DNA from 4 places in the Trichococcus sp. genome. Region 3 is predicted to be linked to each of the others. Evidence: predicted binding sites of a transcription regulator. Region 3 holds the regulator's gene; each other region holds the start of a gene.
The links. The regulator NrdR, encoded in region 3, represses ribonucleotide reductase genes. The targets are predictions, from matches to a motif close to ACACNATATATNGTGT.

Region 1: a site for NrdR is predicted at 1,406-1,421, ahead of ACTCCX_RS01725 (deoxynucleoside kinase). Genes of this name have one in related genera too.
Region 2: a site for NrdR is predicted at 1,472-1,487, ahead of ACTCCX_RS08205 (vitamin B12-dependent ribonucleotide reductase). Genes of this name have one in related genera too.
Region 4: a site for NrdR is predicted at 1,282-1,297, ahead of nrdD (anaerobic ribonucleoside-triphosphate reductase). Genes of this name have one in related genera too.

What each region holds. Positions count from the first base shown of each region.
Region 1 is NZ_JBSQPW010000004.1:16,287-19,565, forward strand. It holds gene ACTCCX_RS01720 (aromatic acid exporter family protein) at 320-1,291, opposite strand; gene ACTCCX_RS01725 (deoxynucleoside kinase) at 1,530-2,204, shown strand; gene ACTCCX_RS01730 (Ada metal-binding domain-containing protein) at 2,375-2,965, shown strand; gene ACTCCX_RS01735 (CopY/TcrY family copper transport repressor) at 3,127-3,279, shown strand, end outside.
Region 2 is NZ_JBSQPW010000025.1:1,001-4,279, reverse strand. It holds gene ACTCCX_RS08220 (hypothetical protein) at 1-148, opposite strand, end outside; gene ACTCCX_RS08215 (Panacea domain-containing protein) at 145-660, opposite strand; gene ACTCCX_RS08210 (Sir2 family NAD-dependent protein deacetylase) at 710-1,030, opposite strand; gene ACTCCX_RS08205 (vitamin B12-dependent ribonucleotide reductase) at 1,513-3,279, shown strand, end outside.
Region 3 is NZ_JBSQPW010000002.1:33,816-37,094, forward strand. It holds gene polA (DNA polymerase I) at 1-495, shown strand, start outside; gene mutM (DNA-formamidopyrimidine glycosylase) at 532-1,416, shown strand; gene coaE (dephospho-CoA kinase) at 1,423-2,022, shown strand; gene nrdR (transcriptional regulator NrdR) at 2,118-2,663, shown strand; gene ACTCCX_RS00730 (replication initiation and membrane attachment family protein) at 2,660-3,279, shown strand, end outside.
Region 4 is NZ_JBSQPW010000019.1:15,079-18,357, forward strand. It holds gene ACTCCX_RS06835 (ammonium transporter) at 1-157, opposite strand, end outside; gene ACTCCX_RS06840 (hypothetical protein) at 550-909, opposite strand; gene nrdD (anaerobic ribonucleoside-triphosphate reductase) at 1,485-3,279, shown strand, end outside.

The DNA of each region.
Region 1 (3,279 bases), on a different contig from region 3:
TGATTGCTCATCGTGATACCACCTTGGTTCAGGGTATGCTCACGCATGCCCCCTCAGTCAGTACGCAAGACAATCGTTCGGTCTTGTTATACTGCGGCATTGTAACGTATGCTTACGTGGCTTGCTGAGGCCGTATGGCGTTCGCAAACCAATCACTCTAAGACCATTTTCTGGATGACTTTCCTGTCCTCTTTTCAGCTACCGAGGTTCTCTGTGCATTTCCGTTATCCGTACTCTTCTTTTCACCGTGAGGTTGTTTGAAATTAAATACATAATAACAGGACGATTAGTAAGTGTCAAATGATTTCTCACGATAAATTCATTTTTTTGTTTGTATTTCGGTTGCATACTCTTCGTAGAAGTCTTTTTTTGTCTGGATGAAACGTCTGAAGTCATTCAACAACTGGAACAGGATAGCGCGGTTTTCGAACTCCGCTCGAGTGGCCGGCAACTCGCTTTCGCGGAACGTTTGCAATAAAGAATCGATATCATCCATCAGATAGATACCGGTGTTCTGCTCATGCAACTGAGCTGCAGTCAGGAAGAAAAGGCCAGCCAAAATCTTATTTTCTCTTGTCGGCAGGGTGCATAATCTTAGGTTTGCAGCCATATATTTCAGGATGGTGACTTGCTCGCTGCGCATGTCGAAATAGCGGATATTATAGGTTGATTGGTCCAGCAACTGATTGTCGAACTCAGCGTAGACGACTTTTCTGTATTTTTCCAATAAATGATCGAGATCGCCGAGCAGGCTGATTTGATTCTGATCCTCACCTTCCTGGAGGATCTCGCTGAAACTTTGGAGCACGTCTTTCATTTTTGCTTCAACTTGTTCACGCAGAGAGATGATTTGGCTGGCTTTCGAAGGCATATAAAGATTAAACAGAATTGCTACACCGGCTCCGATCATCATCAAGGCGAGCTCGTTCAGAAGCCACGAGAAACTCGTTTGCTTTTCAAGCAACAGATGCGTCACCAGCACTGAGCAAGGTGCGATGCCGGACTGAAGGGTAAAGCGGTAGGCCAACGGTACGTAGAACAGTAGATAAATACCGAACACGATGATATGGAATCCGAAAAGACGGAACAGGATCGTCGCGATTGTCAGTGCCAGCACAGTGGAAGCAATCCGCTGCAGGGCTGTAAGAACGGAGGATTTTTTTGTGTCCAGCACACTCAGGATCGCGATGATCCCGGCTGAAACGGAATAATCCAACTGGAAAAATTGCGCGATCAGAATCGCGATAACGGTCGCGAATGCGATTTTGATGGTGCGGTGGCTCAATGTCAAGGGCTTCCCTCCTTTATTTCTAGCATAGTGCATTTGAGGGGTTTTGACTAGTGTTTTTGGGAGCAGAAACCAGTGATCGGTTTTGCGCTGATAATGGATTTTCTAATCAAAAAAACACTATATCTCGTTTACTCGCCGTGGTATGATACTAAATGTTGTTCCGTTAGTAAGCGGATCGGGAGTTGCATAAAAATATGGAAATAATCAGATAACACCAAAGGAAGGGATATGATTGAGCGTGCTGGTAATGGCAGGAATGATAGGTGCAGGGAAATCGACTTATACCGAAATGATTTCAAGAAGATTGGGGACGGAGGCCTTTTTCGAAAGTGTCGATTATAACCCAATCCTGGATAAGTTTTACGACAACCCGCAGAAATGGGCGTTCAGCCTTCAAATATATTTTTTGAATACGCGTTTCCGCAGCATCAAGGCTGCATTGACTGACGACAATAATGTCTTGGATCGTTCGATTTATGAAGATGCTTTATTCACGCGGGTCAACCATCTGCAAGGCAATATTTCAAAAGAAGAGATGGATATCTACAACGACCTGTTGGCCAACATGATGGAAGAACTGGAAGGCATGCCCAAAAAAGCGCCAGATTTGCTGATTTATCTGGATGGTTCTTTCGAGAAGATTTTGGAACACATCCGCAAACGCGGCCGCGAATTCGAACAGATCGAAGACGATCCGGAGCTGTTGGCGTACTATGAATTGCTTTACAATAACTATGAACAGTGGTTCCAGGAATATGACCAAAGTGCCAAAATAAAAATCGATATAGATGCGTTCGACATCGTCAATAATCTCGGGGACGAAGAGAATGTCATGGCCATCATCGAAGCAGCCCTGCTGGAAGTGCGCGGTGAAGGGGCTGGGTTGACTTGTGCCGGAAGCAGCAACGGGTAAGTGAAATAAGAGATGAGCCATCATCCAAAAGCAGCAGTGCCGGTGCAGGTGCTGCTGCTTTTTGCATACAACAGCCTGAAGTTTTTGTGGCAAGCTAAAGCAAATCCAGCTTTTCTGTACTATAATAGTAAGCGGATATAAATGACGGTTGAAGAGGATGGAACCAAACAATGGCGGCGGATAAGGCAGAACAAACGGTGAATGTGGAGCAATGGCAAGCAATAAATGAACGGGATACGTTTTTTGATGGAGAATTCTATTACGCGGACAGGAATACGCAATTGTATTGCAAGCCGTCCTGTCCTTCCAGACTGCCGAAATTTAATCAGGTCTGCATCTTTACTTCAGCCGAGGCTGCGGAGGAGTATGGCTGTAGTCCTTGCCGCAGATGCCGGCCGAACGGTAGGGAAGTTACGGATCTGGAGTGGGCCGGTCAAGCCGAGCGCTTTATCAACAGCCATTACCAAAATCCCTTGAGCCTGAATCGGATTGCCGAATCCTGTCACGGCTCCTCATCGGAACTGCAGCAGATTTTCATCCGGATCTACGGCGTTTCGTTGATGGACTACCTCGACCGCGTTCGGATGGATCAAGCGCGCTATTTGCTGATGCATTCGGGACGCTTCATCAAGCAAATTTCCGAATTGGTGGGAATGCCCTCCGTTTCTGAGTTTTCCCGCAAATTTAAGGAAAAGGAAGGTATGACACCGACTTTATATCGCCGACGCGTGCGTAAGCGTGAACGAAACCAACAATCCTGACGATATACTGAAGAACAGAAAAAATAATTCCGTGCAAAACAGCAGGTTCACCGTTCAACGGTAGCGGCTGTTTTTTTTTTGATGAAAATCATTTGACATAAATCGTCTACAAATGTAAACTATGTTTAGAAGCAAGAATCAACAACGAAAGGGTGAAAGAAATGACCGAACTGGCACAGAAGAAGATCACCGATGCCGAATGGGAAGTCATGCGCGTCGTCTGGACAAACGGGAAAGCGACCAGCCGGGAAATCTTTTCGGTTCTGCAGGAAAAAATGGATTGGAAACAAGCCACCGTCAAAACTCTGATCGGA
Region 2 (3,279 bases), on a different contig from region 3:
AGGCCGTAAAATCGCACGGCAACTTATCGTATTCCGCACCGATGATCAGGAACGGTCGTGATTTGAAGGCGATTTTGTCCGTTTCGAGGTCATGATAGGCAAAACGGGTCTTCACGATGGTTCCGATGTATGCTTGCGTTTCGTTCATGGTTCCAGTACCTCCCCTTCGAAATCATCCAATTCATCCAGATATACATCGAACAGGGTGTCATACAGCCGCACTTTCTTCGCATCTGCGCGGATATCCGCAAGTTCCAACGGCTTGAGATCGGTCGCTTCAGCGGTCAGCATCGCCCTGCTGTTGTGCCAGGATGTTTCGCGGCGCGCCAAATCCGCCAAATACCAACCTTCATACTGTCCGTACGCAAAGACGATGCGGTCGAGGATAAACTGTTCGCGCTCCTTCAACTTTTTCATCTCCAACGGCTCGAAGGGATCGTAGCCTTCCTCGAAGAAGAAATGCAGTTCCGGCAGCACCGGTCCCTCTTCCCAGCCTTCAAACTTTTCCTCGAACAATGGCTCCCCGACTACCGCCAGACATTCCCGTTGCGCTAAATAGAGCAGCATCTGCAACTTCAATTCATTGTCGCCGAACCGGGCTTCCGTATGGTTTTCGTAGGAATAGACCAGATAGCTCGCAAGCTTTTTCAGCTTCGGCATGACGAATTCCTCCTTTCAGGAGTTTCCTTTTTGTTGCAGCGCCTTTTGTTCATTTTACATAATGTTCTTTCCGGACGTCTGCTAAAAAGGCGCCCGCATCGGTTTGGACGGCCAATTGGAAGGTAAGCGATTGCGGCACAGGCGTCCGGTTGAGCAGGACAGCGTAAGTTCCTTTGAAATAGTGGACGAAGCTCGCGGCCGGATAGACTGCCAGCGAGGTGCCGATGACGCTCAGCCTGTCGAACAATTCACCCGCCGAACGGAAATCCGGGATGCCGCTTTCCGTGCTGATGCCCGCCCCCGTGAAGGCGACGATGCGCTGCGAATGGCGGATCATGTCCGCGAAACGTTCTTTGTCGTTGTCATTCATGCTTGAGCTCCTTTCATCTGTTGTTCTTTCTGCTTTTATTATAGCTTCTTGTGAGCCTATGAGGGTACTGTTTCGCATGAAGAATTGGGGCGGATAGATTGGGGTGCGTTAGAGCAGCACGGTTCTCGACATTAGGGAACACCGTCCTGGGCTGACGCCCGACAGAAGTGCGATCCGTCAGGTTTTTTGCGGTTTCCGGTGATTGTTTTGTCGACGGATAGGCAATTTTTCGACAGTTCCGCATTACTTCTTTACGCGAAAGTCGACGACCCATCCCGGTGTGCAGCATCCTCTTCTTATTGGCCGATATATTTTTATAAACGCATCCCCATCCATCCAAACAACGTTTTCATCCGTTTGCATCCTCCAATAATCCATCTGTTCCCCTTGATTTATCCGGTGAACAGAATTAACATATATGGTATGAGAAGTAAAAGCACAGCACAACATCTAGTGTTTTCGCCATAAATAAGGGAGTGATTATTGTGGATGCAACCAAGACCACATTTAAAGCAGGATTCGAAAAATTGAACAAGGATATCGAGCGGTTCCCGCATGTATTTCCGATTACGGAAGATATGCACGTTACCTATCAGGGCGTATCCCGCCTCGTCATGCTTGACCGCTACTCCTACAAGGATGCCACCAAGGAGACCCTGTCCGAAGGGGATCTGGTGATTTTGACGGTCAAGGAGGATCCGAAATACCCGGCCCGCGGAACAGGCACCGTCCTCTCCATCAACCATAAGGACCAGACTGTCCGCATCAAGGTTTCCGAAGAATACCAGCACAACATCGACGATTTCGAAATTGAGGAAGGCGGCATCGTGACACGCCGGATCCTGACATTGGACAAACCGCTCGAGCTTTTCTACGAACAGATTGCGATGCGTAATGCCCATGGCTTGGCAGAGGTCGAAATCACGCCGGAACTGCGCCATGAAGCGTTCCTGAAATTCTACGAAGAACAAAAAGCTTTGAACTTCATCCCGGCCGGACGCGTGCTTTACGGCGCCGGATCCGGAACCGATGTCACCTATTTCAACTGTTACGTCATGCCTTTCGTGCCCGACTCGCGCGGCGGCATTTCCGATCACCGCAAGAAAGTCATGGAAATCATGAGCCGTGGCGGCGGTGTCGGTTCGAACGGATCGACGCTGCGTCCGCGCCACACAATGGTGAAAGGCGTCAACGGCCGCTCTTCCGGTTCCGTTTCCTGGATGGACGACATCGCCAAGCTGACGCATCTGGTCGAACAAGGCGGTTCCCGTCGCGGCGCGCAGATGATCATGCTGGCCGATTGGCATCCGGATATCTTCGAATTCATCATTTCGAAGATGCAGAATCCGCGCATCCTTCGTTACATCATCGAAAATTTCGAGGATGAACAGATCCGTATGCTGGCGAAAGAGAAACTGCATTTCACACCGTTCTCTTCAAAAGAAATCAACATGTACACAGGCATCGTCAATTACAAGCACATTCCTGGACATGGCGGTTTTGATGCATTGGTCATCCATGAAGCTGAGAAAAAACTGCGCGACGGCGGCACCTACACCGTCAACAACTCTGAGTTCCTGACCGGCGCCAACATTTCCGTCTGCATCACCGACGATTTCATGGACGCTGTGATGCGGGGTGAAGAATATGCGTTGCGTTTCCCGGATGTCGAGCATTACGATGCAGATGCGATGGCGCACTATGATGCCGAATGGACCAACTGCGGCGATGTCCGCGATTGGGAAGCTGCCGGCAATGCCGTCCGCACCTATCGGACCGTCAAAGCCCGTGAATTGTGGCGTCTCATCAATGTCTGCGCCACTTACGCGGCCGAACCGGGCATCTTCTTCATCGATAATGCAAATAAAATGACGAACGCGACAGCCTACGGTCAAAAAGTCGTTGCCACCAATCCTTGTGGCGAACAGCCTTTGGCAGCCTATTCCGTCTGCAACTTGGCCGCAGTCAATCTGGCCGAGATGGTCAACAAGGATCTGCAGATGGTCGATTTCGCCAAATTGGAACAGACCGTCCGCACCGGCATCCATATGCAGGACAATGTCATTGACTCCACCCCTTACTTCCTTGAGGAAAACAAAAAACAAGCGCTTGGCGAACGCCGGATTGGCTTGGGGATCATGGGTTTGGCTGATATGCTGATTTACTGCGGCGTCCGCTACGGTTCTTTGGAAAGCCTGCAACTGATCGACCAAGTGTTCGAAACGATCGCTGTGGCGGCTTACGAAGAA
Region 3 (3,279 bases):
GTTTATGGCATCAGTGACTACGGTTTGTCCCAAAACCTGAACATCACCCGAAAAGCTGCTCAAGAATTCATTGACCGTTATTTCGACAAATATCCGGGTGTGAAGCAATTCATGGAGGATATCGTCAAGGAAGCGAAAGAGACCGGTTATGTCGAAACGCTGTTCCACAGACGCCGTTACCTGCCTGATATCCATAACCGCAATTTCAATCTGCGCTCCTTTGCCGAACGCACGGCCATCAATTCGCCGATCCAAGGCACTGCCGCCGACATCATCAAAGTGGCGATGGTCCGGATGGATAAAGTCCTTAAGGAAAAAGGGCTTCAAGCGAATATGTTGTTGCAGGTGCATGATGAATTGATCTTCGAATGCCCGGAAGAAGAGATTCCGGTCTTGGAAAAATTGGTGCCGGAAATCATGGAGCATGCAGTCGACTTGGCTGTGCCGCTCAAAGTGGACAGCAACTCCGGAGATAGCTGGTATGATGCAAAATAAACAAGGAACAAACCGATAAATGAAAGGGGCCTGCTTATGCCGGAATTACCAGAAGTAGAAACCATCCGCAAAGGACTCATCAACCTTGTCGGAGGAGCCGTCATCATAGATGTAGCCGTCTTTTGGGATCGTATGATCACGCCGCCTTTCTCCACGGAACGTTTCAAGACGGTTCTGCGGGGGGAGCAGATCCACACCATCGAACGCCGCGGCAAGTATCTGATCTTTTTGTTGGACCACTGGGCGATGATTTCCCATCTGCGGATGGAAGGCAAATATGAGGTCAGCGAAGCCGGTGAACCGATCAAGAAGCATACGCATGTCATTTTTTATCTCGCCGATGGCCGCCAATTGCGTTACCTTGATGTGCGCAAGTTCGGTAAATTTACGTTGTTGCCGATCGAAAAGCGAGAAGAGTATGAACCTTTCAAAAAAATGGGGCCGGAACCGACCGCGGATTTCTTCAAATTGAGCAAATTCAAAAAGGATCTTTCCAAGTCGCATCGCGCAATCAAAGCGGTCATCCTGGACCAGAATATTGTGGCCGGCGTCGGGAACATTTATGCAGATGAATCACTTTTCCAAGCTAAAATCCATCCCCTGCAAGCCGCCGATACAATCGGCCCGGCTGCAGCCAAAAGGCTGCATGAAGCCGTCATGGATGTGATCAGTAGATCAGTGGAGGCCGGAGGGTCGACGATCCGGACCTACAAAAATACGTTAGGAGAGGCCGGTAAATTCCAAGTCTCTCTTGCCGTTTACGGTCAAACCGGGCAACCTTGTCCGAACTGTGGTCATCCGATCGAAAAGATAAGGGTTGCACAGCGAGGAACGCATTATTGTCCGCATTGTCAACAACTGCCGAAGACGCGTTCAAAGGCACCAGACATCACTGATATTGCCTACAAAGGGGCGAAATAAACGAACATGAGCTATATATTAGGACTTACAGGAAGCATCGCTACAGGGAAATCGACTGTAGCGAAGCTGTTTTTGTCTGCGGGCATTCCGGTTGTCGATGCAGACTTAGGAGCAAGGGCTGTCGTTCTTCCGGGTGCACCAGGGTTAGCGGACATCATCGAACATTTTGGGGAAGCCTATCTGCTGTCTGATGGTACGTTGGATCGCAAACGTTTGGGAGCGCTGATCTTTTCGGATAGGGAGAAGCGTAAAGAACTGGATGTGTTGCTGAAGGAGCGCATCAATGATTGGATACAGGCAGAAAAAGAGCGTTATATTTCGGAAGGGCACAAACTGATTGTGCTGGATATCCCATTGCTGTACGAAGGCGGGAATGAGGACAGTTGCGATGCTGTGATGGTCGTCTATGTTCCAGAAGAACTTCAAGTGCAAAGGCTGATGAGCCGCAACCATTTGGATGCGGATGAAGCTACCCGGAGGATGCAAAGTCAGCTATCGATCGAGAAGAAAAAAGAACTGGCTGACTTTGTCATCGACAATTCCGGAACAATTGAAGAAACAAAAAAACAAGTCAACGATTGGCTGCTCAAACATAGAACTGTGTAGCCTGAAAGTGCCATAAAGACCATCTTTTCAAGGTTTTTGAGCCACAAGTATGTTATAATGAAGCGATAATAAACGAAAGAAAAGGGGGAAAGCCGATGCAATGCCCAAAATGTCACTATCACGGATCGCGTGTTGTCGATAGTCGTCCGGCTGATGACGGGAAAGCCATCCGCCGCCGTCGCGAATGCGAACAATGCCATTTCCGTTTCACTACATTCGAAAGGATCGAGCAAACGCCGTTGCTTGTCATCAAAAAAAATGGCACGCGCGAAGAATTCAGCCGTGAAAAGTTGTTGCGGGGATTGATCCGCTCCTGCGAAAAACGGCCGATCGCCCTTGAACAGCTGGAGACTGTCGTCAATGAAGTGGAAGCCGAAATCCGAGCGCTCGGAGAAAACGAAGTATCCAGCATCGTCATCGGGGAATACGTCATGGACAAGTTGGCCAAAATTGATGATGTCGCCTACATCCGTTTCGCAAGTGTTTACCGCCAATTTTCGGACCGGAAAACCTTCCTTGATGAATTGAAGAATATGGAGAAGAAAAAAGCCGAACAAGCGGCTGCTGAAGCTTCAGACATCCAACCATCCGATGCTCCTCCCCACGAGGCAGCCCCCGGAAAGGAAGACAATGAACAATGAGTTATCCATGGCAAAATATAAGTCCTAAGGATGCTTTCAGAGCAAGCCAGACGAACTTAATTTCCGATGTGGACCGCAAAATCCTGACGCAATTGTATCAGCCCATCATCGGGCCGCAAGCGTTCAGCCTTTATTTGACGCTGCTTGCGGAGATTCCGCAGGAGAGCTATTGGAGCAAGGAGTTGCTTCACACCGAATTATTGGCTCTATCAAACAGCGGAATCCAAGAGTTCTATCAAGCGCGCGTGAAATTGGAAGGGATCGGTTTGCTGAAGACATTTCTGGTAAACGAGCCTGAGAAGCAATACCTTTACGAATTGCAGCAGCCGCTGTCCAGTTATGCTTTTTTCAGTGATGACCTGATGGGGTTGCTGTTGTACGAAAAAGTCGGCGAACGGAAATACCGTGAGTTGCAGCAACGGTTCAGTCGGCAAGTCCGTGACCTAAAAAATGCAGAAAATATCACCAAGTCCTTTTTGGATGTTTTTTCTTTCTCAGAAAGCGCCTTTACGGAGCAAGCGCGGATGAGGCAGAACGATAATACGTTGTTGGGTGATAATGCGGCAAGTCTGCCCGTTATCGAGAATGATGGTTTTGACTTCTCGTTTTTCCGGCA
Region 4 (3,279 bases), on a different contig from region 3:
ATGATCCAAGCACAAAGTCCATGAGGTTTTTCATGATGATGTTCGCCGCGTTCTTGGCGCGGGTGAATCCCGTCTCGACCATCGCGAAGCCGGCTTGCATAAAGAATACCAATACCGTTCCCAGCAAGGTCCATAATGTATCTACTGATGAAAACATAAATTATTCCTCCTTTTGTTTTAGCATAGTCCTAGTGTATAGAAATAATTTTGTTGGTGCTATATCCTGCTTACGTTCTATGTTATAAAATCTAACAACTCATCTAAATCAACGTTTGCAAGCGTTTAAATGTCAAATTGGTGAGAGTTTTAATGCAAAATCTCATCAAATTGCAGGAATGTTGGATGCTTTTGTATTCTTTTGGTCAATATGATTAAAATAAATCTGACATGAGCGAGTAGCGAATAGGAGGCATGTCAGAATCGCTGACAAGAAATAGGTCACATCAGCCGGAAAGTCTCTTGTAAAATGGATATCTGCAGCAAAAAGCCGTGAGGAAAACATGCAGAACATGTTTTTCTCACGGCTCTATGTATTTTGTTGCTTAATTGCTAAAAGTTGATGATCCAGTCCATTTCTGATAATTCAATCAGCGGCAGCTCGATCGCTTCCTCTTTCAATGCCTTCTCGAACCCTTCTTTGGAAAAAGGGCCTTTTACAGATTCAATTCTTCTATCGATAATAAAATATTCGAATGCTTCATTATGTTCTTTTTCAAGAATGATAAATTCATCGGTCCAATTCAATCTTGTAATGTAGCCCTGGATGCTTCCGGTCGGGTAGCGATAAGATGAAGGCAGATGGAAAAGGTTTTGCCAAGAAGCGCACTGTCTCAAAAATAGGTCTTCTCCGACCGGTATTCTGAATTTAGCAATTCTGGATATTTCAGGCAACATTCTGTTCTTCCACACTATCATTTCACCCCTTTGTTAAGTTCTTATTCTTTTGACATCACTTCGGCATAAAGCCGGATAACAGATCTGAAAATAAAAATGAATCGCTTACATTTCTGATAAGTCATAGTATAACTGCTTTTTTTTACAAAGTACAGCAGATTCTATTGATTTTATGTACTTTATATGTTTTTTAACATTTTTTTAAGTTTAGGGGCATTGTTCGGAAATAGAAAGGGATTACGTGGTTTTTTTTCGTTATTGTTTTTGTTCTGACTGTGGATACGGAAGTCTGCTAAGGAAATAGCATGCAAACCATTTTCAGGTCATTTTCTTATTGACCAGAGGGACAAAATGTGTTTGCTTGCTCTAGGTATATTTCATTTCAAAACACTATATATTGTGGTGGAAATTTGTGTGTGGATGATATATAGTATATACAGTAAATCGAAACAAAGACTACATTAAGTGGAGGCAACCTATCTGAGAAGCGCGTCCTGCAAGGAAAGCTTGCTCATTTTGTAACGACCTCTTACTTTTTATTAGCTTTTTTTGCATGTTCGGTTAATTTTTAACTAAGGAGTGGGAAAAATATGGCTTCATTACCAACGGATTTCTTAAATGAGAGCACGAATCTTCAAGTCGATGACGCGGAAGTAAATATCCAAGTGTTGAAGGCGGATGGACGGGTTGTTCCTTTTCATGCTAAGAAAATATATAAAGCGATCAAGAAAGCGGAGCGCTTCTTGTCTGAACAGAACGAAGGGGCTGCAGATTACGATGTGGATGCTGTCGTGGCCGAGGTCGTGGACAAGCTAATCGCGTCAGAAACGGACAGTGTCTCGACCGATGACATCCATGATCAAGTGGAAGCGACGCTTGCGGAAATGGGGAATCTGCCGTTAGCGGAAGCCTACAATACCTACAAACTGACAAAGAAAGTCAAGAAATTGCAGCAGCAGGACATCGAATTGCGCATCCAAAGCCTGATGAACGCCGATCAGAGCGTCGTCAACGAGAATGCCAACAAAGACAGCCGCGTCTTCAATACGATCCGTGACTTGACGGCAGGTGTGGCTGCGAAAGCGATCGGCTTGAGAATGCTGCCGAAACACGTTTCCAATGCCCATATGAAAGGCGATATCCATTATCATGATTTGGATTACCAGCCGTATTCACCGATGACGAACTGCGTTCTGATCGATTTCCAGAATATGCTCCGTGAAGGTTTCAAAATCGGCAATGCTGAAGTGGACAGCCCGCGTTCGGTCAACACAGCGACTGCCCAAATGGCGCAAATTTTTGCGAATGTCGCTTCCAGCCAATACGGCGGCTGCAGCGCTGACCGTGTCGATGAAGTGTTGGCTCCCTATGCCCGTCTGAACTATGAGAAGCATCTGGAAACAGCCAAAAATTGGGTCGAAGGTGAAGCGAAACAGATCGCTTATGCCGAAGAAAAAACCCGCAAAGACATCTATGATGCTATGCAAAGTCTGGAATACGAAATCAATACACTCTATACATCAAATGGACAGACGCCGTTCACCACGCTCGGTTTCGGCTTGGGCACGGATTGGTTTGCGCGTGAAATCCAAAAAGCCGTCCTGCAAGTGCGCATCAAAGGCTTGGGCAAGGAAAGACGCACAGCGATCTTCCCGAAATTGATCTTCGCTTTGAAAAAAGGCACGAACCTGGAAACGCAAGATCCCAACTATGACATCAAGCAATTGGCGATCACTTGTGCCACGAAACGGATGTACCCGGATGTGCTGATGTACGATAAAATCGTCGAATTGACAGGCAGTTTCAAAACACCGATGGGCTGCCGTTCCTTCCTGCAAGGCTGGAAAGACGAAAACGGAAATGAAGTCAATTCCGGCCGGATGAACCTTGGGGTCGTAACATTGAATATCCCGAGAATCGCCTTGGAATCCGAAGGCAATCCGGAAGCATTCTGGAATATCTTCGAGGAGCGCCTGGCGATCTGTAAGGATGCGCTTGTCTACCGTGTGGAGCGTACGAAGGAAGCAACGCCTACGAACGCACCGATCCTGTACCAGCACGGAGCCTTTGGGAAACGCCTGGGTGAAACAGATAAGGTCGATGAACTATTCAAAAACAAACGCGCGACAGTCTCTCTGGGATACATCGGATTGTATGAAGCGGCTACCGTTTTCTACGGAGCGGATTGGGAAACGAATCCGGAAGCAAAAGCCTTCACTTTGGACATCGTCAAGAAGATGAAGGAAAAGACGGATGCTTGGGGCAACCAATACGGTTATCATTTCAGCGTCTACTCGACTCCGAGCGAGAGCCTGACCGATCGTTTCTGCAGCATGGACACAGAAAAATTCGGCATCATTGCCGACATCACGGATAAAGAGTACT